4 regions of the Rhizobium binxianense genome follow, and region 4 is predicted to be linked to each of the others. Evidence: predicted binding sites of a transcription regulator. Region 4 holds the regulator's gene; each other region holds the start of a gene.
What was found. Region 4 encodes PhoB, which activates phosphate uptake and scavenging genes when phosphate is short. Its sites were predicted from a motif close to TGTCATNNANCTGTCAT; they were not measured.
Positions count from the first base shown of each region.

Region 1: the regulator PhoB is predicted to act here: its motif matches at 2,912-2,928, upstream of PO860_RS21120 (DUF1045 domain-containing protein).
Region 2: the regulator PhoB is predicted to act here: its motif matches at 5,274-5,290, upstream of PO860_RS13540 (BtaA family protein).
Region 3: the regulator PhoB is predicted to act here: its motif matches at 4,036-4,052, upstream of PO860_RS20160 (NAD-glutamate dehydrogenase).

Region 1 covers NZ_CP118713.1:4,338,607-4,345,800, forward strand. Annotated here, with positions in the region: gene PO860_RS21105 (GrpB family protein) at 1-359, opposite strand, end outside; gene phnN (phosphonate metabolism protein/1,5-bisphosphokinase (PRPP-forming) PhnN) at 380-976, opposite strand; gene PO860_RS21115 (alpha-D-ribose 1-methylphosphonate 5-triphosphate diphosphatase) at 973-2,112, opposite strand; gene PO860_RS21120 (DUF1045 domain-containing protein) at 2,126-2,821, opposite strand; gene phnE (phosphonate ABC transporter, permease protein PhnE) at 2,960-4,303, opposite strand; gene phnE (phosphonate ABC transporter, permease protein PhnE) at 4,311-5,270, opposite strand; gene phnD (phosphonate ABC transporter substrate-binding protein) at 5,445-6,350, opposite strand; gene phnC (phosphonate ABC transporter ATP-binding protein) at 6,434-7,194, opposite strand, start outside.
Region 2 covers NZ_CP118713.1:2,732,067-2,739,260, reverse strand. Annotated here, with positions in the region: gene PO860_RS13560 (DMT family transporter) at 60-947, opposite strand; gene PO860_RS13555 (lytic murein transglycosylase) at 1,092-2,309, opposite strand; gene PO860_RS13550 (glycoside hydrolase family 25 protein) at 2,391-3,188, opposite strand; gene PO860_RS13545 (class I SAM-dependent methyltransferase) at 3,314-3,988, opposite strand; gene PO860_RS13540 (BtaA family protein) at 3,985-5,229, opposite strand; partial or broken gene PO860_RS13535 (serine hydrolase domain-containing protein) at 5,444-6,866, shown strand; gene PO860_RS13530 (transglycosylase SLT domain-containing protein) at 6,913-7,194, opposite strand, start outside.
Region 3 covers NZ_CP118713.1:4,117,943-4,125,136, forward strand. Annotated here, with positions in the region: gene PO860_RS20140 (lytic murein transglycosylase) at 1-566, shown strand, start outside; gene PO860_RS20145 (GGDEF domain-containing protein) at 685-2,298, opposite strand; gene PO860_RS20150 (carbonic anhydrase) at 2,394-3,035, opposite strand; gene pdxY (pyridoxal kinase PdxY) at 3,108-3,983, opposite strand; gene PO860_RS20160 (NAD-glutamate dehydrogenase) at 4,260-7,194, shown strand, end outside.
Region 4 covers NZ_CP118713.1:170,000-177,193, forward strand. Annotated here, with positions in the region: gene pstC (phosphate ABC transporter permease subunit PstC) at 1-1,347, shown strand, start outside; gene pstA (phosphate ABC transporter permease PstA) at 1,344-2,666, shown strand; gene pstB (phosphate ABC transporter ATP-binding protein PstB) at 2,682-3,497, shown strand; gene phoU (phosphate signaling complex protein PhoU) at 3,542-4,255, shown strand; gene phoB (phosphate regulon transcriptional regulator PhoB) at 4,413-5,096, shown strand; gene PO860_RS00870 (GcrA family cell cycle regulator) at 5,408-5,941, opposite strand; gene PO860_RS00875 (aspartate aminotransferase family protein) at 6,366-7,194, shown strand, end outside.

The DNA of each region.
Region 1 (7,194 bases), 390 kb from region 4:
AGATAGTCGCGAAACAGGATGCGCTCACGGTGCGCGCGGTTACCAGGGCCGCAAAGATAGAGCCTGAATCCATAACCTTGGTGATCCCGGGTGAAGGCCCAGCGTTTCTCGCCAATATCGCCGTGGAAGACGAAATCCGTAGCGCGCACCGCATCGATCGCCGTCGGCAGAACCTCGTCGGAGATCGTGACGACGTCGAGGTCGACCTTTGGCTTGGCCGCCAGGCCGGGCACCGATGTGCTGCCGATATGATCGATGGACAGCAGGAGGTCGCCGAGCAGGGTGGAGATCTCGGCGCGGATTTCGGCAAAGAGCACCGGCCAGGACGGGTCGTAGTCAACCACTTTGACGGCGCGCATGCCCTTCCCCATGATCTCGGTCAGTGCGTCTCGGCCAGCAACCCGTCGAGGATCTTGACCATCTTCTGCTCGGCCTCTTCGAGCGAACCGCTATTGTCGAGATCCGTCACGTCGTATTCGCCGCGCACCGTCAGCGGCCCGCGGGCGAGCCGGGCCATGATATCCTCATGCGTCTCGCGGCCGCGTGCCTCCAGCCGGCCGGCGAGCACTTCGGGACGGGCGGTGACGTTGATGACTTTCAGGCGGGGGAAAGCGGCCTGGAAGCGGTGCAGCGCCGAACGCGAGCCGTTGGCGACGACGACATGGCCGCGCGACAGCGCCACCGAGACCTCGGCCGGAATGCCGTATTTCAAACCGTGCGCTTCCCACCAGACGGCGAAGGAGCCTGACTGCTCCATGGCGGCAAACCCTTCGAGGGAGACGGAAAGATGGTCTTCGCCGCCGGCGTCACGGTGACGGGTGATCACGCGGCGGACGAAGTGCACGGTGTCGCGCCCGGCAAAACGCTTTGCCGCGAGGTTCATCAGCGTATCCTTGCCGGCGCCGCTCGGCCCGACGACGACGACCATGATGCCGCGTTCGGCTCCGGCTCCGGCATGGGGTTCGTGCGGCGTCATGCGACACGGCGTCCCTGGCGCCAGACGGAGCGTGTCACCGGCACGCCATGCGAGCGGTGAACGCGGACGAGATCGGCACGCAGCCCGGTGGCGATCCGGCCGCGATCATCGAGGCTGACGGTGCGGGCAGGCGTCGACGTCACCATGGCGATCGCCTTCGGCAGCGTAATGCTCTCGACTTCATCGGCGAGGATGAACGGGGCGTGCAGCAGGCTCAGCGGCACGTAATCGGAGGAAAGCACGTCGAGCACGCCCATTTCGGCAAGGTCCCGGGCGGCGATGTTGCCGGAATGGGATTTGCCGCGCACGATGTTCGGCGCGCCCATCAGCACGCTCATGCCGTGCTCGTGCGACGCCCGGGCGGCATCGAAGCTGGTCGGGAATTCGGCAAGCCGCACGCCGTTGTCGATCGCCTCGTCGACATGGGAAAGCGTCGCGTCGTCATGGCTTGCCACGGTGATGCCGCGCTCGGCGCAGACCTTGGCGATGGCGTTGCGGTGCGGCGTCGAATTGCGCGCCGATTCCGCCTGGCGCTTGGCGACGAAACGGGCAAAAACCTCGTCGCTCAGGCCGCGCTTCTTCTGGTAGTAGAAGATATATTGATCCATGGTCTGGAACTGCCGCTGGCCGGGCGCGTGATCCATCAGTGAGACCAGCCGCACATGCCGGTCGTCTTCGAAATCGCCGAAATGTTCAAGCACATTGTCGGCCGAGACCTCGCAGCGCAGGTGCAGCAGGTGCTCGGCGCGCAGCCGGCCTTCCTTCTCCGCCGACTGGATGGCATCGGCCATCTCGCGCATTTCGCCGTGTTCGAAGCCGCCGTCCTCGTCCGCACCCATGCGCAGGCAGTCGAACACCGTGGTAATGCCCGATGTGACGATCTGGGCGTCGTGCGCCTGGACCGCGGCGGTCTTGTTCCAGCGAATGCCGGGACGCGGCTGGTAATGGCCTTCGAGATGGTCGGTATGCAGCTCGACGAGGCCGGGAATGACGTAGTCGCCTTCGAAATCTTCGCCGGCTACCGAACTCCCCTCGGAAATATCGGCGATCTTGCCGTCGCGGATGAGAATCGAGCCTGCGAGGATGTTATCCTCGAGAACGATGCGGGCGTTGGAAAACACGGTCTCTTTGCTCATGTCGTCGGGTCTTTCAGCTTTTGGCGCCGGCAAGCGGCAGCCAGGAATGAACTTTGAACGGGGCGCCGCGCGTCTCCTCGACGAAGACGGCAAGGCCGGAAATCGAAAGCGGCCGGCCGGTGAAATCGGCAAAACGCTCGGTCAGAATCGCTTTCATCACCTCGGCGCGTGTCTCGGGCACTTGCCCGCTCAGCGTCATGTGGAAGCCGAAATCCTCCATGACGTAAGGATAACCCCAGCGCTGCAGATTGGCGCGCTGGCTGTCGCTGAGCTTCTCCGGGTTGCGCCGCGCGACATCGGCCGGAGAAAGCGCTGCGCGGAACGGCTCGAAGGACTTTACCACCTTCGCGGCGAAATCCTGAAGAGGTTGATGAAGAGAAGAGGGAACGAGGGCAAAAAAACGGCCGAGCTGGCCGAGCACCAGCTCGGGAAGCTCGAAGGCGGGGGTGCGCGCGGCAAACTCCTCGGCAACCGTCAGGAGATCCTTCTCGGTGACGGAGGCCGCGAGCGAAAATGGCGCCTTGATCGTCGCATGAAAGCCGTAGCGGCGCGGATCGGCGGTCAGCTCGAACTGCTCCGCCTGGCCGAGCCGCTCATGGTCCGGTGCGGCGTAGGTCTCACCGCTGAAGGCATCGCGGCCGAGCCAGAGCGAGGCCGCGCCGACGAGGGGATCATCCTTCGGCGGCGAGAAATAGAGAGCGTAGCGCAAGGCTTTTATCCTGGGGATCGTCGAAACGGGGAGCGCAATGTGCAGTGATTTGGCGGCGAACCGCAAGCAGGTTCCGGCTAAAAGATTTCCGTGACAGAATGATGATGACGACGCCGCCATCGCCTTTTGTCCGGCGGATCAGTGCGCTTTCGTGCCCATCAGCCGATGACGCAGCGCGTTCGAGGCGGCGTCGAAAAGGAAGACGACGATGAGGATCAGAATGACCATGTAAGCGACGTTTTCCCAGTTGGCATTGGTGCGCATGGCCTCCCAGAGTTTGAGGCCGATGCCGCCCGCGCCGACGGCGCCGATGATGGTCGCGCCGCGCACGTTGGATTCCCATTGGTAGAGCGTCTGGCTGACGATGACGGGAACAATCTGCGGCATAATGCCGTAACGATGGACGAGCACGGTCTCAGCGCCGGTCGATTTGACGCCCTCCCGCGGCTTGTTGTCGATGTTTTCGAGCCCTTCGGCATAGAGCTTGCCGAGTGTGCCCGTTTCGGTGAGGAAGATCGCGCCGCTGCCGGCAAGCGGGCCGGGACCGAAGGCGCGCGTCAGGAACAGCGCCCAGATCAGCATGTCGACCGAGCGCAGGAAATCGAAGAAGCGCTTCAGCACCTGGTTCAGGAAGCGGTTCGGCGTGATGTTGCGCGCTGCCATGAAGGCGAGCGGGAAGGCGGCGAGCGAGCCGAGCAAAGTTCCGAGGAACGCCATGACGATCGTCTGGAAAAGCTTGGTCCAGACGTCGCCGTGCTGCCATTCGCTGTTGTTCCAGATGTCGTCGAAGGCGAGCGACAGGTTGGATTGGTCGGGCTTGATGCGCGGGCCGGAGACGATGAGGCTGATAACCTCGCCGACCGGCTTGTCGAAGAAGGACGATTGCGTATCGAAGATGAAATTCGCCCAGCCGATAAAACGCTTGCGGATTTTCACCCTGTCGACGGAAATGCTGACATTGCCGGCAAAGCCGAGATCGGCGAGCACGTTGTCGTCATAAACCGTCATCCAGCCGGGCACCGGCCCGACGACTTTCGGCGCGCCGCTCGAAACGTCGACGGGGACGCTGACGCCGTGCGCGGTGACGATCGTCTCGCTCTTCGAGACGGTGACGGTGCGGCTGGTGCCGCTGATAGAAACGGTGATGCTGCCGTCGGGGTTGTTGACCAGCCAGTCTGGATGCGGATTGTCGCCGAGCGGCGAGAAACGCGGATAGCGCACCTCGATCGAGCCGTCATCCCCAATGCGGAATTCCGGCTGAACGTCGTAACTCACCCATTGGCTGAGATAGATGCCGACACGCTCCCAATGGGCTTCGGCAAAGAGCTTGGGCAGATCGAAGAACCAGACGGCGTAGAAGCCGTAGAGCAGTGTGGCGATGACGACCATCAGCCCGCCGAAACGCTGGCGGAACGACCGGTGGAAATATTCCGGATAGCGGGCTTCGATCTCGTGCATGCGGTTTGCGTCGATCACAGTCATGGCGGCCTCAATGTTGCAGAAGGAAAGCCTGCTCGCCGACCAGGCGGCGGCGCAGCCATGCGGAGAACTGGTCGACGGCGACGATGGTCACGAACAGCAGCAGAACGAGCGCCATCGTCTTGGCGCCGAAGCCGCGCGAGATCGAAAGCTTCAGTTCCTCGCCGATACCGCCGCCGCCCACAGCGCCGATGATGGTCGAGGCGCGCACGTTGATCTCGAGGCGCAGCAGCGCGTAGGAGGTGAAATTCGGCAGCACCTGCGGCAGGGCGCCGAAGCGCACGCGTTCCCACCAGTTGGCGCCGACGGCTTTCATGCCCTCATCGGGCTTCATGTCGATATTCTCGGCCACTTCATAGAAGAGTTTACCGAGCGCCCCGATCGTGTGCAGGGTGATGGCAATGATGGCGGCGACCGGCCCGATCGAAAGGATCGCCGAAAACAGGCCGGCAATGACGATCTCGGGGAAGGCGCGCAGGAATTCCATCAGCCGCTTGGTGAAGATGCGCAGCGGCCATGAATTCGTCAGGTTGCGGGCGGCAAAGAAGCTCAAGGGAACGGCTAAGACGAAGGCGACGATCGTCGAGATCAGCGCCACGTTGATCGTGACGATCATCAGCTCGAAATATTCGGGAATGTAGAAGGCGCCCCAGACGTAGACGCGGCCCCTGTCGAAATTGAATTCCTCGCCGCCTCTGTCGTTCACGCTCGCTATGTCGAACAGCGCGCGCCAGACGTCGTTCCAATCCTTGGGGATGAGCCAGCTCAGGAAGTCGAAGAGATGCGGCAGGCGATCGAAGAAATGGCCGGCATTGCTCTCGTCGGCGAAGCGGACGGAGCTGACGAAAGCTGCAACGAGAATAACCAGGCCGAGAACCGTGTAGAAGCGGCGCTTGGCGACCATCCGGCCCCAGGCCGTAGCGATCTCCTGCGTACTCTGCATGTGCGGCTGTGTATCGGCAATAGTCATCAACGCCTCGCCTACTTCGTAATTCTATCCTCAAATCGAGATCGATTTGAGGATAGAATTATGCAGCAATTCAAAGTGCTACAGCGTCCTTTGCGCGTCTTACGAGACGCGCGGCGCTGTAGTCACTAAGAAAAGGGCGGCCGTTTCCGACCGCCCCGCATTCCGGAAAGCCGATCAGCCGCCGATAGCAGCTTTGCGAACTTCAACGACGGCGTTGTAGAAGTCGTGCTTGACCGGCGAATAGCCCTTGTAGTCGCCGCCTTCGACAGCTGCGAAGCACTTGTGATCCTTCTCCGGCAGAGCCGTGAAGAAGGCTGCAAGCTTCGTCTGCCATTCTTCGCCAAGAGCGTTGCGAACGACGAGCGGGCCGTTCGGGATCAGCGGCGAACGCCAAACTTCAACGAGCTTGTTCGGGTCGACGGCGCCCTTGTCCACTTCCTTGCGGAAGGTGCCGGAGGTGTAGCCATCCTTGAAATCGCCGAGGCCCGAGCTGTCGTCGACGGCGACGTCGACCTTGCCGTCATAAGCGGCAAGCAGGTTGTTCTCGTGACCGCCGTTGAACTGCGTCGAAGCGAAGAACTTGTCGTTCGGCATGCCCGTGTCCTTCGGGATCTGCGTCAGCGGAACGAGATAGCCGGAGGTGGAGTCCGGATCGGCGTAGCCGAGCTTCTTGCCCTTGGCGTCCTTGATGGACTTGATGCCGGATGATTTCAGCGCGAGGCCGATCGAGTAGTAGCCCGTCGAGCCGTCCTTCTGCTGCGTCGTCAGGATCGGCGTGACAGCCTTTGGATCCTTGATGTAGACGGCTGCGTAGCCGGAAGCGCCGAGTTCGGCGAAGTCGAGCGTGCCGCCGAGCAGGCCCTGGATGACGCCGTCATAATCGGCGGCCGGGAAGAGCGAAACCTTCTCGAAGCCGAATTCCTGCTTCAGGTGGTCGGCAAGGCAGGCGTAGTTGCGCAGGCGGTCGGTTTCATTTTCGCCGCCGAGGATGCCGATGCGGAATTCCTTGAGATCTGCAGCATGGCCGGCGCCGGCGAGCGCGAAGAGCGCCGTTGCCGCAAAGAGTGCTTTCTTCAACATGTTCTCTCCTATTGACCGGTGTCCCCGGCCTTCCCGTTACGAAGAAGTGTGCCCTTGACGCGGGCGCTCGATCGCGGCCGTCTCTAAAGACCGGCCAGCGCCAGCGGTTGGGTGCCGGCGGATTGATTGTCTGCCCGCTCGGGGGCGATATTGATCGATGTCGAGGTCACCGTTTCGTCGATGCCGGCGCCGTCCTTATCCGTCCCGTAGATTTCCTTCACCGCTTCGGCCGTCAATTCCGTGGGCTTGCCGTCGAAGACGACGCGGCCGCCGGCCATGCCGACGATGCGCTCACAATAATTGCGGGCGGTATCGAGCGTGTGGAGGTTGGTGATGACGGTGATGCCCTCGCGCTCGTTGATATCGCGCAGCGCATCCATGACGATCTTGGCGTTCAACGGGTCGAGTGAGGCGATCGGTTCGTCGGCGAGCACCATCTTCGGGTTCTGCATCAGCGCGCGGGCGATTGCTACGCGCTGCTGCTGGCCACCGGACAGCGTGCCGGCCGGCTGCAGCGCCGTCTGCTCGATGCCGAGGCGTTCCAGCGCCGCGATGGCATGCACGCGCTCCTCGCGGGTGAAGATGTTGAGCAGGCTCATCAGCGTCGAGCGGTGATTGAGGCGGCCGAGCATGACATTTGTGAGAACATCTAGGCGCGGCACCAGGTTGAACTGCTGGAAGATCATCGCGCAGTCGCGCTGCCAGTTGCGCAGCGCCCGGCCGCGAAGCCCAGAGACCTCGACGCCGGCGAAGTGAATGGAGCCGGAGCTCGGCTCCTGCAAGCGGTTGATCATGCGCAGCAGCGTCGACTTGCCGGCGCCGGAGCGGCCGATGATGCCGACCA
Region 2 (7,194 bases), 2.0 Mb from region 4:
CGCCCAAAACATGGCGAGCCCGCAACCGGTTGAAATTATAGGGAATCCGCAACCGGCTTTCAGGTGGTGCGGCTCAACAGGCGATAGATGCGGCCGTCAAGAATGACGAGGCCGAACCCGATCAGCGCCATACCGATAAATTCGCCGAGGAAAAGCGCGCCGAGAAGGATGGCGCTCGGCGGCACCAGCAGGGTGACGAGGGAGGCGTTAGTGGCGCCGGCGGCCGCCATGATGCGGAAATAGAGGATGTAGCCGAAGGCGGTCGACAGCAGCGCCAGCGCCAGAATGGCAAGCAGGACATCGAGCGACGGTGCGGCAAGCGTCCAGGGGCGATCTGACAGCAGCGACAGCGGCAGCGCAATCAGCGAGGAGGCGGTCAACTGGCCGGCAGCGGTGACCGGGGCGGGAACATTCCTGAAGCGTTTGCCGTAGGTGGCGGCGAAACCATAAGAGATGGCGGCAAGCACCGGCAGAAGCAGCGCCCAGAGCGGCGCCTCGCCACCGGCCGAGATGCCAGGTCCGATCAGCACGATCGTTCCGGCGAGGCCAACAAGGCAGCCGCCGATCTTTGCCGCGGACAGCTTCTCGTCGGAGGTGAAATAATTGGCGATGAGCACGGTCCATATCGGCGTCGTCGCATTCAGGATCGCCGCGAGGCCGGCGCCGATGCGGGTTTGGCCGAAGAAAATCAGCGCATGCGGCAGGGCATTGTTGATCAGGCCGAGGATGAGGAATTCGCGCCAGCGGCGCCAGAGGATCGAATAGAAGTCGAAACGGCCGGCGATATAGATATGCAGCGCCAGCGCTGCGAGCAGCAGCCTAAAAAAGACCAGCGTCAGCGGCGGCACGTGCTGGACGGCGATGCGGGCAAAGAAGAAGGAGCCGCCCCAGATCAGGCCGAGCAGGACCAGCAGGCCCCAGGTCCAGGCATTCATTCTGCTGTCCACGCCGATTCCTCCACCGCAAGCCGCATGATCGCCGTATCGTCTTGTCGAAACCGGCGTCGGCTCCTGATTCCTATGTTGAGGGCAGGCCGCGGTCAGCGCCACCCGTTTCTTGCGAAGCGGGCAGCGGCGAGGTCTTCGCGGCGATCAGAGAGCGTTGAGCAGGGCAGGCGTCGCCCAGCCGTCAGCGGGGATGCCGAGGCGTTGCTGTTCCTTCTGGATCGCGACGCGTGTGCCGGAGCCGAGGATGCCGTCGATCTCGCCGACGTCATGGCCAAGCGACTGCAGCTTGGTCTGCAGCGTCTTCATCTGTTCGTTGGCGAGCCCTTGTTCCGGCATGCCCTTCAGATAGGTCGGGGCACCGGAAAGGCGCGTTCCGAAATAGGCGGCCGATGTCGTGTAGATGAACGACTTGTTCCATTCGAGATAGATCTTGAAATTGGGATAAGCGATGAAGGCCGGTCCCATGCGGCCCTGCGGCAGGACCAGGTCGCCTTCGAGGTTGCCGAAGGCGGTATTGCCGTCGCGCGGCTTCACGCCGAGCGCGAACCAATCGCTAGCCTTCATCGTGCCGCCGAGGCCGGATTTCTCCCAGGGCAGGTTGTCGGGCAGGGTCACTTCCTGCAGCCAGGGCTGACCGCGCTCGAAGCCGAGATGCTGGATGAATTTTGCTGCCGTCAGGATGGCGTCCGGGCCGCTCTGCTTCAGGCGGACATGGCCGTCGCCATCGCCGTCCATGCCATAGGCGACGATGTCGCGCGGCAGCATCTGCACCTGGCCGATTTCGCCGGCCCAGGCGCCCGTATTGGTGGCGGGATCGAGGTCGCCGTGCTGAACCATTTCGACGAGAGCGATCAGCTGCGGGCGGAAGAGTTCCGGGCGGCGGCAGTCATGCGACAGCGTGACCAGAGCATTGCGGGTGTTGAAATCGCCCTGGACGGCGCCGAAATCGGTTTCCATCGCCCAGAAGGCGGTGATGACGCCGGGGGGGACACCGAATTCCTGTTCGGCGCGGGCAAAAACGTCGGCATATTGCTTCATCTTCTGGCGGCCGATGTCGAGGCGGGCCTGGCTGACGGTGCGCTGGGAGAATTCGAGGAAGGTCTGCTTGAAGACGCCCTGGGCACGGTCCCGGCTCAGCACCTTGGGGTCGATCTCGGCGCCGGCGAAGGCCTCGTCGGCGGCTGCCGCACTGGCGCCGGCCGCAACCGCATCTTTCTTGACGCCTGCGAGGAAGGCGGAGAGGTCGCCGCCGCAAGGGGCAGCCGGGGCTGCGTCCGGCGCCTGCTGGGCGGCCGCGCCGCCGGCCAGCGCGAGGGCAAACAGAAGGGCGAGTGCAGAGCGGCTTGCGAGCGAGCGGTGCATGGATGCGGTCCTTATATCAAACAGATAACCGTCGCTTTCACAGAGGAATGTGACGGAAGCAAGAAACATTGAAAGACGTTACTAAGAATTTCTATCCTTGGAAACGGCCGCGACCCAATTGTTCCAGTTCTTTGCGCTGCCGGCAAAGACATTGATATCTGTGGGACCGCTGATGCCGGGAATGACGCCGGTCGAGGTATATTGCCAGAAGGCCCAGCGGCGGTCGGAATAGGTCACTTCGGGGTGTTTTGCCACCGAACGGACCCAGAAATGATAATCCTGGAAGTAGCCCGCGAGATTGTCGCGATGGAAATCGACCGAGGTGTAGATGATCGGGCGCTTGCCGTAATAGGCCTCCAGCCGGTCCATGAAACGCTGCATTTCGGCGCGCACCGTTTCCGGGTCGGGACGATAGCGGCAGGTCTTCGATTCGGCGTTCCATTCCACGTCGAGCACCGGCGGCAGGCGCATGGCCTCCTTCGGCACGTTGCGGATGAACCAGTCGGCCTGCTGATCGGCCGAGGAGCAGAAATAGTAAAAGTGATAGGGGGCGTGCGGGATGCCGGCGGCGCGGGCTTCGCGCCAATATTCGTCGAAGCGCGGATCGACCCGGTCCTTGCCCTCGGTCGCCTTGATGAAGGCGAAGGCGACGCCGGAATTCCTGACCGTGGCCCAGTCGATATCGCCCTGCCACTTGGAGATATCGATACCGTGGATCTGGTTCTGCTCCGGATGCTTCGGGCCGAAATCCTGCGGATCGGTATCCTTAAAGCGTGTCTTCGGCTTGATCGACGCCGTTTCAAGATAGTCATGACCGGAGGAGGTGCAGCCGGCCAGCAAGATGGCCAGGGGCAAAACGCAAAACAAAAGCCGGCGCATGGGCGTCCCGTCGTAACTCGAATGATCTTTTTGCCCCACAGCTTGACCTTCGGAAATGACGAGTCAGCAGAGGATAACCCTCTTTTCACCATATCAACGTAAAAAATCGGTTAGTTTCAAGCGAATTATGAGCGCTTGCTGATAATGGCCGCCCGCCAGGCATAACCGCCGCCAACGGTATCGAACAACAATCTCGCGTTGTTTTCATGGGCTTGCGCCTCCAGAACCTCGCGCAGATCGGGGCGCGGGGTGACGTGGAATTTCGCAAGCCAGGACTGCAGCATGCGCCGGAACCAGCCAGGCAGGCCTTCCTGCTGGCCGAAATCGACGATGTGCAGCTGACCGCCGGGATTGAGTGCTGCGATCGATGCATCGACGGCCCGCTCCCAGTCCGGGATCATCGACAGGGCGTAGGAAATCAGGATGCGGTCGAAGCCGCTGACGCCGAATTCGCGCGGCGTGAACGCCGTGGCGTCGGCGACGCGGAAGTCCGGGATCGTCGCCTTAGTGGCGAAGGTCTTGCGCGCCGAAATCAACATCTCCTGGGAAATGTCGAGGCCGAACAGCTTGGCGGTCGGGAAATGCCGGTGGGCGAAAGCCATGTTGCGCCCCGTGCCGCAGCCGACTTCGAGCAGGGTACCGCCTTCGGGCACGTCGAGATTACGGATCGTGCTGTCGCGGCCGAGAAGGTAATATTTGCGGGTCAGGTCGTAGATATGGCGCTGGTAGCGGTACATGCCATCCATCAGGCTGGCATGTTCGTCGCTGTTGCCTGCCGTCTCGGTGCCGACCTTGCTCACGCCTTTTTCCCGTAAATGTGGAAGCCGCCATAGATCGCCGAGCGATCGAGCGCCGTCAGGTCACGCGACTTGTCCTCGAAGTAATCCCACTGGTCGCGGATCGAAGGAGAGAGGCGCCCCTCGATGATGCTCTTTTCGGCGGCGGTGCGGAAGATCACGCGGGCGCCTTCGCGCGCCGTGCGGGTGATTTCCCGCCAGACGTCGTTCAGCTGCTCGTCCGTCATCCAGTCCTGCGCGTCGAGCAGGATGTAGCGGTCGCGTGAGGCGGCCGGCTCGCGCGCCAGAAGCTCGGTGAAGCTTGCATGGTGGACGTTGACGCGGTCGACATTGGCGCGGATCAATTCATAATGCTCCGACTTCAGATAGGTCGGCAGCGGGCCTTCCTCTTCGGTGCCGTAGCGGCGACCGAAGGCCTGCCAGGCGAAATAATTGTCGCGCATCGGGAAATGACAGGCGAGCTTTTCCAGGCGATGCTTCAGCACCGGCGCGATCGAATGATCGGCGGCGAGGCTTGCAAGCTCGTCATATTGCTGTGGCGGGATGCCGAGGCCGAACAGTGAGCTCTTGCGGCCGGTGATCCAACGCACGACCGGCTTTTCGAACAGTGGCGCGATCTGCTCTTCGAAGAACTGGCGCTGTTCCCGGATAGTGCGGGTCTTGGTCATTTCGCGCAGCTTGACGCCGTGCAGGCGGGCAAGAAGATGGGCTGCGCCGATGAAGCGGCCGAGTAGGCCGGTTTCATAGATATTCCGGTCGAAGACCGTGACGCGGCGGCGGCCGAACTTGCGGCCGTTCCAGTAGCTGCGGGTCGTCTCGTCGAGCTTGGCGGCGAGGTGCCGGTCGAAGGCGCGGCTGTTCGACTTCTCGTTCGGCATCGCCAGGAAACGGACGAGATCGGCATGATCGGGGAGATGCTTGAAGGCGGCGAGCTTCAGGCGGTTCAGCGCGATATGGTGCGGGTTGAGATCGACGACGTCGATCGAGGCCGGCGCCTTGGAGAGATAGGCGAGCATGTTGCAGCCGCCGGAGCCGATGGTGACGATGCGATGGTTCGGCTTCAGCTCCATCGCCTGCATGTCGAGATCAGGATCTTCCCAGATCTGCGGATAGACGAGGCCGGAGAAGAGAAGGCCGAAGAGGCGCTCGGAAAAGCCGTCCTTCGAAAAAGCCTTGTGGCGGAGAAGGGCGTCCTTGAGTTTCCGGTTCTTGCGGAAGCCGGCATCCGGTGCAAATTCTGACATGAGTCTGTCACCTTTTTAGCGTTCAGGGCGTGTAGCGCGCCACTGCTACAGTTTGATGACGTGGGCTGTGGGCGCCCGCTCGCGCGGCTGCGGCTTTCATGAAGGGTGATCCCGATCACTTCTTCAGGAAGTGATCGGCATGGTGCGCCTTCTTCGCACCGGCCCCTTTCCGGCGGGTGCGATTCCTGCTTTTCTCCCGGCATGGAGGAATGCCATGCGATTTGTCCTGCGTATTCTGAAGGCGCTTGCTCTCCTTATCATCCTCGTCGTCATCGGCGCCGCCGGCTGGCTCTTCGTCCAGCCGCCGGAATTGCTGCGGGTCGGCGACGGCTATGCCGCGAAGATCGTCTGCTCCAACGTCTTCATTGCCGGCCGCGAGGCCGGGGATGTGCTCCATGACGACGTCCAGGCGCCCGGAAATCCGCTGCTGCGGCTGGTGCGCGTCAGCGTCGACCGCGACAACGATCGCGTGACGGCGCGCTTCATGGGGCTGTTTGCGCCGAGTTATGCGCTCTATCGCAGCGCTTTCGGCTGCACCAGCGTGCCGGACGGCAATTTCGAGGCGGCGGCGAATGCGGTGCCTTTCGAAGCGCCGGCCAGAGTGGAGGCGAACGACGCGGTGTGGCCGCAAGGTGAGGGCGCCGGCGATCAGCCGGATGCGAAGATCGCCGCGCTGCTTGCTGATGCCCGACTTGCCGGCCCGGCCATGCGGGCGATCGTGGTGGTGCGCAATGGCGGCATCGTCGCCGAGGCCTATGGACCCGGATTCTCGGCAAGGACGCCGCTGATCGGCTGGTCGATGACGAAGACGGTGAATGCCGCAATCCTCGGCCGGCTGATGCTCGACGGCAAGATCTCCTTCGACGATGATCATCTGCTGGCGCAGTGGAAGAACGATGCGCGTGCCGGGATCAAGGTCTCCGATCTGCTCGGCATGGAGAGCGGCCTTGCCTTCAACGAGGATTATGGCGACGTTGCCGATGTGACGCGCATGCTCTATCTCGACCCCGACATGGTATCGTTGCCGGCCAACGCACCGATGGAGGCCGCACCCGGCCAGCGTTTCCGCTATTCGAGCGGCACGGCCGTGCTCTTGTCGCGCATCTGGATGGACAGGGTCGGCAATCCGCAGGCGGCCTTTTCCTATCCGCACGACGCGCTGTTTTCACCGCTCGGCATGACCAGCGCCGTGTTCGAACTCGATGCGCGCGGCACCTTTGCCGGAAGCTCCTATCTCTATGCGACGGCGCATGACTGGGCTCGCTTCGGGCAGTTCCTGCTGCAGGATGGCGTGTGGAACGGCCAGCGGTTGCTGCCGGAAGGTTTCGTCGGCGCCATGCGCACGCCGACGGCGGCGTCGAATGGGAGCTATACGCAGGGCCAGGCTTGGCTCTCCCCCGGCGGCTCAAGCGCCAAGTTCGGGCTGCCGGAGGATACATTCTGGCTGACGGGTCATGACGGGCAGAGCATGGCGATCGTGCCTTCCGCCAATCTGGTCGTCATCAGGCTCGGGCTGACGCCGGGCTGGCTCGGCTATCAGCCGCAGACGCTTCTGAAGGCGATCCTGGCGGCCTTGCCACCGGGGGAACCGCAACAGCAGGCCGGATCACAATAGCCAAGCCCAGCCGCAGCCATAGGCTGCGACCGCCTTTCAGCCGTCATTCTATTCAGGAATTGCCGATTTCAATAATTGCCTTGGGCGATGTCGCTCATGCCCTTGCGCTTGGCGTCGTAATAATAGCCGCGCGCATAGAGGCGGACGGCATCGTCTTCCTTGTTGTCGGAGACGAGCCAGGCGCCACGCAAATATTTGGCGGCATATTTGATGTTGGTTTCCGCATCGAAGAGACCGCCCGGGGCGCCGTCATAACCCATCGACTTGGCGGTATTGTATTTGATCTGCATGAGGCCGAAATAGCCGCGCTTGTTGTAGGCCTTCGGATTGTAGCGGCTCTCGCGATGGAC
Region 3 (7,194 bases), 610 kb from region 4:
TCATGCAGAAGCGCGGCGGTGCCACCGTCATCTCCCGCGGCCGTTCGATGAAGGCCGCCAACCAGGCGCTTTTTGCCTCGATCGAGCGCCGTTTCGGCGTTCCTGCCGGCCCGCTGATCGCGATCTGGGGCATGGAGACCGGTTTCGGCAGCTATATGGGCAACCAGCATACGCTGTCGGCTGTTTCGACCCTTGCCTATGACTGCCGTCGTTCGGATTATTTCACCGACCAGCTCTATGCCGCGCTCCAGCTCGTCTCCGAGGGTTATCTCAGCCCGCAGGCGAAGGGCGCTGCCCATGGTGAAATCGGCCAGACGCAGTTCCTGCCGCGCAATGTCGTACGTTTCGGCGCCGACGGCGACGGCGACGGCCGCGTCGACATGGTCGGTTCCCGCGCCGATGCCCTGGCCTCGACGGCGAATTTCCTCAAAGGCCACGGCTGGCGCGCCGGCGCCGGTTATCAGCCGGGTGAGCCGAATTTCGTCGCCATCCAGGGCTGGAACGCCGCCAGCGTCTATCAGCAGGCAATCGCCTATATCGGCCAGCAGATCGACGCCGGCAGATAGTGCATGTCGCCTGGGGCGTGCGCAGCGGTTCCGGGATAACGACATGCATAAAACAAAAGGCCTTTAAGCCTTCGTCAGCACCAATACGCGAAAACGCCGCTGCGATATGCGGCGTTTTTCATATGCGGGAATCAAAGCCGCTGCCGGAGGCCGTCTTGCGGCGCTCCTCCTGCGCCGGCACGGTCGGCCCCGAAACGACGCAGTTGCGGCCGGAGGCCTTGGCGGCGTAGAGCGCCAGATCGGCGCGTTTGACCAGATCCTCGAAGTTCCGGTTGGCGGCTTCATTTGCCCGGCCGGCGCATCCGAAACTCGCCGTCACCTTGAGCACATCGCCGCTCGGCAAGGGGATTTCCGCCGCCTCGATCGCCAGCCGCACACGCTCGGCAACGATGGCGGCATCGTCGGGCGTCGAATCCGGCAGAAGCGCCAGGAACTCCTCCCCGCCGTGGCGCACCAGCAGATCGAAGGAACGGAAATTCTCGCGCGCAACGCCTGCGACCTGCCGGAGCACGGCATCGCCGGCATCATGGCCGTTGAGATCGTTGATCTTCTTGAAATGATCGAGGTCGAAGAGCACGACGGAGATCCAGCGCGACCCGTGCTCGGCCTGTGTGAGAAGCGCCGATGCGGCGACCTCGAAGCCGCGCCTGTTGTAAAGGCCGGTCAGAAGGTCTGTCTGAGCGGCATTGCGCAACTCGCCCACCAGCGTCTCGCGATCGCGCGTCAGCCGGTCGATCAGGCGCAGGCCTCTTGACGCCAGCACCATGACCAATGTCGCGAGAATCAGCAGGCCGGCGCACAGCGCCAGGATCCGCGTCAAGTGGAGGTGCGAGCGCGTCGAAAGGCTTTCGCCGGTCTCGTGAATATCGTTTGCGGCCTCGACCATCTTCTTCTGCAGGAAGGTCATGCGTTCGCTCTGCGCGGCGGCCCAGATATCGCGCACTTCACGCGTTGGCCGCGATCCGGCAAGGATGGCATCGGTGATCGCATTCGCCTTCACCTGGTCGCTGCGACCAAGATAGGCAACGATGTCGCCCACGATCGCCGCTGCCGAATGAAAGACCATGTGGTCCATGCCCTCACCGAGCATGACCTTGCCCTGCACGAAAAGCTCCACCGGAAATCTGGTGGAAACGCCGTGATCGAGGTAGCGGGTGCCGACACCGGTAATCAGCCTTTCGCCGTAATAGGTCAGCAGGATGCCCATCAGCTGGTTGGATTTCTCAAGCAGTACCGGATCGCTGATCAGTGGTGAAAGCGCATCGACGACGGCAAGCTGCGTGAGAGCCGCATACCAGTAGATGGAACCGGGATCGCTGCCGGCATAACGGCCCTGGTCGACGGCACTGCGCGCGGCGATGATACGGCTATAGGCAAGGCTGAGAATTGATAATTCGCTGACGAGGCCCTCGTCGAGCGTATCGCGGGAGGGCAGGCTGGCATAAAAAGCGAGGCGCTCGCGATCGAGCGTCACCCGGCTTCGTTGCATGTCGGCGGCAGTCACGCTGGTCGGACGTGCGAGGTAGAGGCGGGTGGCGCCGATTTCACTCAGGATTTCTGTGGCGGCGATCGACCCGCCGCGGGCAAGCACATCGGCGAATTGCCGGTCCTTCTCGAGATCCCTGTACTGCCTGACTGAAGTCCGTATGACGATGACGCCTTCAATGAGCATGAAGACGAAGGGCAGCATAATGGCGGCCAGGATAACCTTTTTGATGGTTTCGAACTTCATCGCCAATCGCCACGGTGATCAAAATGTCGGTCGTGTGCGACCAATTGCCGGCAGCTTAGCAACAATTCTTAAAAAACTGATAAACCAGCCTATCCCTAGATCTCGGGACGAATGAAGTCGCGTGTCTCGGCGTCCATGACCCACAGTTCACCTGTAGAGATGTCGAACCAGGCGCCGTGAAGATGCATTTTTCCTGCGTCCTCAAGCGCCTTGATATCGGGGAAGGTTCTGAGATTGTTGATCGAATTGCGGATGGAGACACGCTCCAGCGCCGTCTGCCGCTCAGCGGCCGTCATCACGTCGTTGCTCTGGATCTGCTCGGCGGCGGGCTTGACCAGCGACATCCAGCGGCCGATGAAATCGCCGGGCGACAACGGCTCGGCATTCGGGTCGAGTGCAGCGCGAATGCCGCCGCAACGGCCATGACCCATCACGACGATATCCGAGACCTTCAACGCCTGCACCGCAAATTCGAGCGCGGCCGAGGTCGAATGAAAATGACCGTCCGGCTCATAAGGCGGCACCATGTTGGCGACGTTGCGGATGACGAAGAGTTCGCCCGGGCCGGCATCGAAGATTAACTCCGGTGCTGCGCGCGAGTCCGAACAGGCAACGACCAGCGTATGGGGACTCTGACCGTTTTCGGCAAGCTGCCGATACCTGTCGCGGGCGTCTGCATAACGCCCGTTCATGAAGTTGCGGTAGCCGTCCAGAAGTGGTGTTGGAAAACGCTGCATGCCTTCTGGATTAGCGCGGGCGGAAGACAAGATCAACTGCTGCACCGCAAAATGCCTGCATCGGCAAATGCGTCATTTTTTCCGCCGCTGCGCCGGGTGCACAAGCCGGCGCATCTGCACCATGGCCATCGGCGTCGAAAGGCTGGATGCATCGCTTGCCAGCATCAACTCGTTGCTGCCGCGCTTGACGGCGCGCGCCAGCACCTCGAAGACGCTGGCCGTGGCAAGTTGCAGCGCCTTTTCGTCCTCCAGACCGGAAAGCAGACGCGACAGGAAGACCGCGGCGAGCAGGTCGCCGAGACCGTTCGGCGGATTTTCGACGACGCGGTGTTCGGCCAGAAGCGCGTGCCGGCCGGAAAGATAGAGATTGCCGGTACCGCCAGCCATCATCGGCACGGCCGAAGTCACGAGCATACGCGACGGCCCGAGCGCCAGCGCCGCCTCCATGATCGCACTGTTGTCTTCGAGGGCTGCGCCCGAAAGCCATGCGAGCTCGTAGCGGTTCGGCGTCGCCAGCGAGGCGAGCGGAATGAGATGATCGCGAATGGCCTCGGCGGTCGCTTCCGGCACGTAGAGGCCGCCGAGATCGCCCATGACGGGATCGCAGACATAGGTGAGCTCGGGATTATTCTGCCTGAGCGCAGCGATCAGCCGGGCGACGGAGCGTGCCTGGGCGGCATTGCCGAAATAACCCGAAAGCACCGCCTTGACTTCGCCGATCCATGGCGCGCGGATCAGATCGTCGATCGCCGCGTCGAAATCGGCTTCCGCAAATGTCAGCCGCGTCGAGCGGCCGTGGCCGGGATGCCAGGGCAGCACCACGGTCGGCAGGGCCCAGACCGGATGACCGAGCGTCTCCAGCGCAAAGACAGCCGCGCGGTTTCCGACCGAACCACGCACCACATGGCTGGAGATGACGATGACTGCGCCCGCTGCATTTTCCGACATGATATCAAGGTCCGAATGATGATGGCGTTTGATGATCTTTTTGACGCCACGCTGTCAACCATTCTTCACGTGAGCATGGAAATGTGCGGCGAAGCGAAAAGTCGGAAGAAGGGCCGTCCCGTTCGTTTTGGCCACGAAAGCGGAAAAATCTCTAACGATTTCCCATTTTCGGCGTCAAAAAGCACCAAAACTATCCTTCAGGCCGCTATTTTAGAGATTTTTTCGAGGAATCTTCTGCTAGCTTGCAGAAAATCAGTCTATTGCGGGAGGCGATCCATGGCTGCCAGAAACAATCCGAAACGGGAAAAGCAGATCGAAGGTGCGCGCAAGATCGCCAAGGCGACCGGCGAGGCCCATCTCGATCCGGAAATCCTTTTCGGTCGGGCCAGCAACGACGATCTCGAACTCTATACGGCTGAGATGCTCGCGCTCTCCGCCGTGCATTCCGCCAAGGAACTCGCCGCCTGGAACGGCAAGGCGCCGCGCGTCAGCATCGACACCATTGCCGACGTCACGCCTGACGGCATCGCCGTCTCGGTGCTTTCGGTCACCGATCGGAACATGCCCTTCCTCTATGAATCGGTCATGGGGGAGGTGACGAGCACCCACCGCGACCTGTTCATGGCCGTGCATCCCATCCTGGTGATCGAAAAAGGCAAGCCGCCCGCGCTTTATTCCGCCGATCACCCGAGCGATCCGGCCGCGCGCGTCAGCCACATCCAGCTCCATATCGCCCCGCTCAATTCCGCCCAGGCCGCCGATCTCGTCAAGCGTATCGAAGCCGTGCTGGAACAGGTCCGCCTGTCGGTCTCCGACTGGAAGCCGATGCTCTCCAAGCTCGATGGGGTGATCGCCGAGCTTTCGGCCAACGGCGCCGGCCGCAGGAAGGCCGAACACGCCGAGGCGATCGCCTTCCTGACCTGGCTGCGCGACGAGAATTTCACCTTCCTCGGCATGCGCGAATATGTCTATTCAGGCAAGGGTTCCGACGCCAAGGTGGAACGCGACAAAGGCGCCGGCCTCGGCATCCTCTCCAACCCCGATGTTCTCGTGCTGCGCACCGGCAAGGACGCCGTGACCACGACACCGGAGATCCTTGCCTTCCTCGACGGGCCTGATTTCCTGATCGTCACCAAGGCGAACGTGAAATCGATCGTCCATCGTCGCGCCTATATGGATTATGTCGGCGTCAAGCGTTTCGACGCTCAGGGCAATGTCACCGGCGAACTGCGCATCGTCGGCCTTTTCACCTCGACGGCCTATACTTCGCTCGCCGCCGAAATCCCGCTGCTGCGCTCCAAGATCGAGAAGGTGAAGGAGCATTTCGGCTTCGATCCGATGAGCCATTCCGGCCGCATGCTCGACAACACGCTGGAATCCTATCCGCGCGACGATCTATTCCAGATCGATACGACGCTGCTTGCGAGCTTTGCCGAACAGATCAACGATCTGGCCGACCGGCCGCGCGTACGCGCCCTGCCGCGAATCGACCATTTCGACCGCTTCGTCTCGGTGATCGTCTACGTGCCGCGTGAGGAATATGATTCGATCGTGCGCGAGCGCATCGGTGCCTATCTGAAGACCGTCTATGACGGCCGCGTCTCCGCCTATTACCCGGCTTTCCCGGAAGGCGGCGTGGCGCGCGTGCATTTCATCATCGGCCGCTCCGGCGGCAAGACGCCACGCATTCCGCAGGCAAAGCTCGAGCAGGTGATCCGCGAAATCACCGCCCGCTGGGACGATCGTTTCGAGGCTCTCGCCGGCGCCAAGGCGCCGAAGATATCGGTCGACCAGGCCTTCCAGGATTCCTTCACTCCGGAGGAAACCGTGGCCGACCTCGCCGATATCGGCGCCTGCGCCGCCGGCGAGCCGCTCCGCATCCAGTTCTATCATCGCCAGGAAGAACAAGGCCGTACCCTCTCGCTGAAGATCTTCCACGCCGGCGGCCAGCTGGCGCTGTCGCGCCGCGTACCGCTTCTTGAGAATCTCGGCTTCAATGTCGTCAGCGAACGCACCTTCGACATCGGGGTTCCGGCCGCTGACGGAGAAATGAAACTCGTCGTGCTGCACGATATGGAGCTCGAGACCCGCAACGGCGGCGAAATCGATCTGCAGCGCTACGGCGCCGCCCTGGAAGAAGCCTTTGTCGCCGCCTTCGCCGGCACGATCGACAATGACAGCTTCAACCGGCTGATCCTTTCGGCCGGGCTCTCGGCGCGCGAGACGAATGTGCTGCGCGCTTATGCCCGCTATCTCCGCCAGGCCGGCATCGCTTATTCGCAGGATTATATCGCAACGACGCTCGACAAATATCCCGATGTCGCCGCCGCCATTTTCCAGCTGTTCCATAACACGCTTGACACCAGGCTTTCGGAGAAGGCCCGCGTCAAGAAGCTTGCCGAACTGCACCAGGCGATCGAAGCCGAGCTTGCCGACGTGCCGAGCCTTGACGACGACCGTATCCTGCGCCGCTACGTCAATATCGTCGATGCGACGCTGCGCACCAATTATTTCCAGAAGAACCCGGACGGCTCGCCGAAGCCGATGCTGGCCTTCAAGCTCGATCCGCACCTGGTAGACGGGTTGCCGGAGCCGAAACCCTTCCGTGAAATGTTCGTTTACGGCGTCGAAGTCGAAGGCGTGCACCTGCGCTTCGGCAAGGTGGCGCGCGGCGGCCTGCGCTGGTCGGATCGCGCCGAGGATTACCGCACCGAGGTGCTCGGCCTGGTCAAGGCCCAGCAGGTGAAGAACGCGGTCATCGTGCCGGTCGGCGCCAAGGGCGGATTCTATCCGAAGAAGCTTCCCGTCGGCGGCAGCCGCGACGAGATCTTCAATGCCGGCCGCGAGGCCTATAAGACCTATATCCGCACGCTGCTGTCGATCACCGACAATATATCGGGCGCCGATATCGTGCCGCCGAAGGATACGGTCAGGCTCGACGGCGACGACCCCTATTTCGTCGTCGCTGCCGACAAGGGCACAGCAACCTTTTCCGACACCGCCAATGCGCTGGCGCAGGAAGCCGGCTTCTGGCTGGACGACGCCTTCGCCTCCGGCGGCTCGGCCGGTTACGACCACAAGAAGATGGGCATCACCGCTCGTGGCGCCTGGGAAACCGTGAAACGGCATTTCCGCGAAATGGACATCGATATCCAGACGACGCCCTTCACCGTCGCCGGCGTCGGCGACATGTCGGGCGACGTCTTCGGCA
Region 4 (7,194 bases):
TATGCGGCGATCTGGGCGGTTCTTCCGGCCCTCATCGTCCTCTGCGTCTGGCTGTCGGTCAGCCCCGGCATCATCCAATCCTCCGTTCGCGGCGCCTTTCCTGCCGACGTCAAGGCGCAAGCCGCCGTCGAGCAGGATCTCGGCTATTCCATGGTGGCGACGGTCGCCCGCGGCCTGACGATGCTGACCGCGGATGAAACCGCAGCGGTCGCCGGCGATCCGGCGGCACTCCAGGCCAAGCTCAGCGAAAAGGGTGTGCCGCTTGCTGGCCAGCCCCAGCCTTACATGCTCGACGCCGCCAAGAAGCTCAATGCCATGAGCATGACGAGCCGGCTGGCGATGACGGCTGTTGTCTTCATTCTGGCTGTCGCAGGCGCCTTCTATGCGCTGCGCGCCATTGCCCCGCGCTTCCGCGCCCGCAACCGGGTCGAGCGCGTCATGCTTTGGGGCCTGCTGCTCGCCTCTTCGATCGCCATTCTGACGACGATCGGCATCGTGCTTTCGATGCTGTCGGAAGCCGCGCGCTTCTTTGCCGCCGTTCCCGCCGCCGACTTCTTCTTCGGCACCGTCTGGGATCCGCGTTTTGCCGGTGCCGGCAGTTCGTCCTTCGGTCAGTTCGGCCTGATCCCGCTGTTGCTCGGCACGCTTTATATCGGCCTGGTCGCCATGCTGGTCGCCGTGCCGGTCGGTCTCTTTGCCGCCATCTACATGGCCGAATACGCCTCGCCGAAGGTGCGCGGCGTCGCCAAACCGCTGCTCGAAGTGCTCGCCGGCATTCCGACGATCGTCTACGGCTTCTTTGCCCTCGTCACCGTCGGCCCGTTCCTGCGCGATTTCTCGGCTCAGGTCAGCGGCCTGCTCTCCGGCAGCTACACCAACTTCATTCAGGCGCAGAGCGTTCTGACCGCCGGTATCGTCATGGGCATCATGCTGATTCCCTACGTCTCCTCGCTGTCGGACGACATCATCACCGCCGTGCCGCGGGCCCTGCGTGACGGTTCGCTCGGTCTCGGCGCCACCCGCTCCGAAACCATCAAGAAAGTGGTCTTGCCGGCCGCTCTTCCCGGCATCGTCGGCGCATTGCTGATGACGGCCTCGCGCGCCATCGGCGAAACCATGATCGTCGTGCTGGCCGCCGGTGTCGCCGCCCGCATCCAGATCAACCCCTTCGAGCCGATGACGACGGTGACCGTCAAGATCGTCAACCAGCTGACGGGCGACCTCGAGTTCACCTCGCCGCAGACCCTGGTTGCCTTCGCCCTTGGCATCACGCTGTTCTGCATCACGCTTTGCCTCAACATCTATGCGCTCTACATCGTGCGCAAATACCGGGAGCAGTACGAATGACGGATATTGTTTCTCCCACATCAGGCGTCACCGTCTCTAAGGCGCCTGCGCGCCGCGATATCGGCATCAAGCGCCGCTACGCCGCCGAGCGCCGGTTCCAGGCCTATGGCATCGCCGCCATCACCTTCGGTCTCGTCTTCCTGTTCATCCTGCTGTGGACGGTGATCGGCAAGGGCTACACCGCCTTCCAGCAGACGGCGATCACGCTGCCGATCGAATTCACCGAGAAGACGATCGACCCCGACAATAAGCGAGCGACCGACCCCTCGGTTCTGGTCGCCGCCAACTATCCGGTTCTCCTGCGCGACGCGATCGTCAAGCAGCTGAACATCAATGCCGCAAGCCGCCCTGACGTGCGCGATGCAACCGCTATGCTCTCCAAGGGTGCGCCGATCCAGCTGCGTGATATGGTGATCGCCGATCCGTCGATCATCGGCAAAACAGTCAATGTTACCGTGCTCGCCGACGCCAATGTCGACAGCGCCAGCAAGGGCCAGATCGATCTTAAGGTCGATGAGAAGAACCGCAAGGTCAACGACAAGCAGGTTGCCTGGATGAACGAGCTGAAGGCGAGCGGCGCTCTCCACAAGCAGTTCAACACTGGCCTCTTCGTCAACGGCAATTCCAGCCGTCCGGAGGCCGCCGGCCTCGGCGTCGCCCTCATCGGTTCGCTCTACCTGATGCTGATCGTGCTCGTGCTCGCTCTGCCGATCGGTGTTGCCGCCTCGATCTATCTCGAGGAGTTTGCGCCGAAGAATAAGCTGACGGATCTGATCGAGGTCAACATCAACAACCTCGCCGCCGTCCCTTCGATCGTATACGGCCTGCTCGGTCTGTCCGTCTTCATCAACTTCATCGGCCTGCCGCGCTCGGCCTCGCTGGTCGGCGGCCTGGTGCTGACGCTGATGACCCTGCCGACGATCATCATCGCGACGCGCGCAGCACTTCGCGCCGTGCCGCCGTCGATCCGCGCCGCAGCCCTTGGCCTCGGCGCCTCGAAGATGCAGATGGTGTTCCACCATGTTCTGCCGCTCGCCATGCCCGGCATCCTCACCGGCACGATCATCGGCCTGGCGCACGCGCTCGGCGAAACCGCGCCGCTGCTTTTGATCGGCATGGTCGCCTTCGTCGCCAACGCGCCGACCACACCGCTCGATCCCTCGACGGCCCTGCCCGTGCAGGTCTATATGTGGGCCAACGAGGCCGAACGTGCCTTCGTCGAGCGGACTTCGGGTGCCATCATCGTCCTGCTCCTGTTCCTGATCGTCATGAACATGGGCGCCATCCTCTTGCGTCGTCGCTTCGAGCGCCGCTGGTAAACGGAGTTAAACATCATGAACATGTTGACGGAAGCTGCAGTTGAAAAGGCGCTGGATCACAAGATGAGCAACGTCCCGTATAAGATGATCGGAAAGGATGTCTCTGTTTACTATGGCGAGAAGCGCGCGCTTTTCGACGTGAACCTGAACATCCGCGAAAACACCGTAACCGCGCTGATCGGCCCTTCGGGCTGCGGCAAGTCGACCTTCCTGCGGAGCCTCAACCGCATGAACGACACGATCGACGGCTGCCGCGTCACCGGCAAGATCACGCTTGATACCGACGATATCTATGATCCCGATATCGACGTCGTCGAACTTCGCGCCCGCGTCGGCATGGTCTTCCAGAAGCCGAATCCGTTCCCGAAGACGATCTATGAAAACGTCTCTTACGGCCCGCGCATCCATGGCCTGGCCAAGTCGAAAGCCGATCTCGACCAGATCGTCGAGACCAGCCTGCAGCGCGCCGGTCTCTGGAACGAAGTCAAGGACCGCGTGCATGAATCCGGCACGGGTCTTTCGGGCGGCCAGCAGCAGCGCCTCTGCATAGCACGCGCCGTCGCCGTCAGCCCTGAAGTCATCCTGATGGACGAGCCCTGCTCGGCGCTCGACCCGATCGCCACCGCCAAGGTCGAAGAGCTGATCCACGAACTGCGCGAGAACTACACGATCGTCATCGTCACCCACTCCATGCAGCAGGCCGCGCGCGTCTCGCAGCGCACCGCCATGTTCCACCTCGGCAATCTCGTCGAGGAGAACGACACCGACAAGATGTTCACCAATCCCGACGATCCGCGCACCCAGGACTACATCATGGGTCGCTTCGGCTGATTTTGGCGTCACCAAGCCTTTCCGTTATTCGAGGATAAAGCCCCATGGCATCGACACATATTTATTCTGCCTATGATGATGATCTGAAGTTCCTCTCCAGGCGGATTTCCGAAATGGGTGGCCTGGCCGAACAGATGGTCGCCGAATCCGTGCGGGCACTGGTCAACGGCGATACCGCGCTGGCGCAGAAGGTCATCTCCGACGATGTGATCCTCGATCACGCCGAACGCGAAATCGGCGACAAGGCGATCGTCACCATCGCCCGCCGCCAGCCGATGGCTGCGGACCTGCGTGAGATCATGGGTTCGATCCGCATCGCCGCCGATCTCGAACGCGTCGGCGACCTCGGCAAGAACACCGCCAAGCGCGTCATCGCCGTCCAAAGCACCGGCGTTCCCCGCAAGCTCGCCCGCGGCCTCGAGCATCTGTCCGAGCTGGCGCTCGTCCAGCTCAAGGAAGTGCTCGACGTCTACACGACGCGCGCCGCCGACAAGGCGAATGCCATCCGCGAGCGCGACAACGAGATCGACGCGATGTACACCTCGCTGTTCCGCGAGCTCCTGACCTACATGATGGAAGACCCGCGCAACATCACCAGCTGCACGCATCTTCTCTTCTGCGCCAAGAACATCGAGCGCATCGGCGACCACGCCACCAACATCGCCGAGACGATCTATTACATGGCGACCGGCGCGCAGCCGGAAGGCGATCGTCCGAAGGACGACAGCGCCAACACCGTCGGCGCGGTTACGGAATAATCGCCCGGACAGCCCGGGCCAGTCGCCCGGACCAGTCAATTGCATGCGCGCCCGTCCGGGCGCGCAAAGAGGTCGCAGCCTAGTTTGTGAATTTGCGCAGGATGCATTGCTTAAATCACCCCCGGTTTAAGGATCATGCGCGAGGAGACCGAGACGCATGATCCCGAGAGTTGCAGTTGTTGAAGACGAAGAAGCCCTGAGCGTGCTTCTTCGCTACAATCTCGAAGCGGAAGGCTTCGAGGTCGATACCATCCTTCGTGGCGACGAAGCCGAAATGCGGCTTCAGGAGCGCACGCCCGATCTTCTGATCCTCGATTGGATGCTGCCCGGCGTATCCGGCATCGAGCTCTGCCGGCGCCTGCGCATGCGGCCGGAAACCGAGCGCCTGCCGATCATCATGCTGACGGCGCGCGGCGAAGAGAGCGAGCGCGTCCGCGGGCTGTCGACGGGGGCCGACGATTACGTCGTCAAGCCCTTCTCGACCCCCGAGCTGGTTGCCCGCGTCAAGGCGATGCTGCGCCGCGCCCGCCCCGAGGTGCTGTCGACGGTGCTGAAATGCGGCGATATCGAGCTCGACCGCGAAACCCATCGCGTCCATCGCAAGAGCCGTGAAGTCCGCCTCGGCCCCACCGAATTCCGCCTGCTGGAATTCCTGATGTCGTCGCCGGGCCGGGTCTTCTCCCGCTCGCAGCTTCTCGACGGCGTCTGGGGCCACGACATCTATGTCGACGAACGCACCGTCGACGTCCATGTCGGCCGGCTGCGCAAGGCGCTGAATTTCTCCAACATGCAGGACGTCATCCGCACCGTCCGCGGCGCCGGTTATTCGATGGAAGCCTGAGGGCTGCGTCACTACAGCTCGGCCGACGGCTCTTTCGTCATGCTCGGGCTTGTCCCGCTGCTGTCCGGTTCGCGGCGATGGACTGCCCCTCATCCGGCTGCCGCCACCTTCTCCCCGCTCGCGGGGCGAAGGGACCCCGCCGCGACGTCTCCGTTCCCCTTCCTACACCTCTCGTGTGGCACGTCCCCTCGCCCCGTTTACGGGGAGAGGGTTAGGGTGAGGGGCAGCCATAGCCGCAATGAGCGCTTCCATCCACGCATAAAAAAACGGGCCACTCGGCCCGTTTTCTGCATTCTAACGATGTCTGCCGCTCAGCCAGCCCGCGCTGCCGCCCGGCGGCGTTCGTTGACCGGCTGGTAGGCGAGCTTCTGGTGATAGCTGCAATAGGGCGAATTGTCGGGGGATTCGCAGCCGCAGAAGTGGAAGTCGTCCTTCAGCGGATCGCCGACCGGCCACTTGCAGGTGCGTTCGGTCAGTTCCGTCAGGCCGAGGCGGCGCGAAATCGGCACGACCACGTTGCCCCTCGGCACATATTCCATTTCCTCGATCGTTTCGATCTCGATCTCTTCCTTCAGCATCGTTGCGCCCTGCTGGCGGGTAACGGTGCGGGTGGTGACGCGAGAGGCGTAGTTCGGCGCGCGCGGTGCCGCTGTATTGCGCTTCGGCGTTCGCGCCGCGGTGCTGGTGCCGCCGGCCTTGGCACGGCCCGGAAGGCTCAGTCGGTGAACCTTGCCGATAACAGCGTTTCTGCTGACACCGCCAAGTTGCGCCGCGATCTGGCTGGCGCTCAGTCCTTCGGCCCAAAGCTTCTTGAGTTTCTCGACCCGCTCGTCTGTCCAGTTCATGCCCTGTCTCCACCTTTTGCGTTGGTGATGGCAGAATCCCTCACCGTTGTCCCGGGAGCTCCGAAACAAGAAACGCTTGATCAATTTTGGTGACTAGTTCCGCCGCATGCAGTCTAGTAATTGAACTTTAACCTAGTGTGAGGCTGACTCCGTGACAAGAGTCGCATGAATCCGGATGAATCGAATTCGTAGTTTTCCCCAACTTGCTGCCCCTGCGTGGCATTTCTGCAATAATGCCTGTTGAAGACTGAAAATGCCGCTGCACACCCTTGCTGCATGCGCTAAGGGCGCAGTTTTGTTGACATTGCAGCGCGAAAAGGAAATAGTGCCAGTCGCCGCCGCAAGGCGGCATTTTTGATTTTTCGGGCCTGGTTTTCTTAGCCGGAGTCAGTCGCCCCATAACTTTAGATCGGGAGATCGCGCCATGGCTGAAGCCGCGCCGCTTTATGACACCTATTCTCGTGCCCCGCTGCGGTTCGAGCGAGGCGAGGGCGTGTGGCTGATCACCGAAAGCGGCGAGCGATATCTCGATTTCGGCGCCGGCGTCGCCGTCACCTCGGTCGGCCACAGCAATCCGCATGTGGTGGGCGCCCTGAAGGAGCAGGCCGACAAGGTCTGGCACCTCTCCAACATCTATGAGATCCCCGGCCAGGAGCGCCTGGCCAAACGGCTGACGGACGCCACCTTCGCCGACAAGGTGTTCTTCACCAATTCGGGCGCCGAGGCGCTCGAATGCGCGATCAAGACGGCGCGCCGCTATCAGTATTCCAAGGGCCATCCCGAGCGCTTCCATATCATCACCTTCGAGGGCGCCTTCCACGGACGGACGCTGGCGACGATCGCCGCCGGCGGCCAGGAGAAATATCTCGAAGGCTTCGGCCCCAAGGCGCCGGGTTTTGATCAGGTGGCTTTCGGCGATATCGAAGCGGTGCGCGCCGCGATCACCGATGCCACGGCTGCAATCCTGATCGAGCCGGTGCAGGGCGAGGGCGGCGTGCGTCCCGCCACCCCCGAATTCATGAAGGCGCTTCGCCAGATCTGCGACGAACACGGCCTGCTGCTGATCCTCGACGAGGTCCAGACCGGCGTCGGCCGTACCGGCAAGCTCTTCGCCCATGAATGGTCGGGCGTCACCCCCGACATCATGGCGGTCGCCAAGGGCATCGGCGGCGGGTTCCCGCTCGGTGCCTGCCTTGCCACATCAGAGGCTGCCTCCGGCATGAAGGCCGGCACCCATGGCTCGACCTATGGCG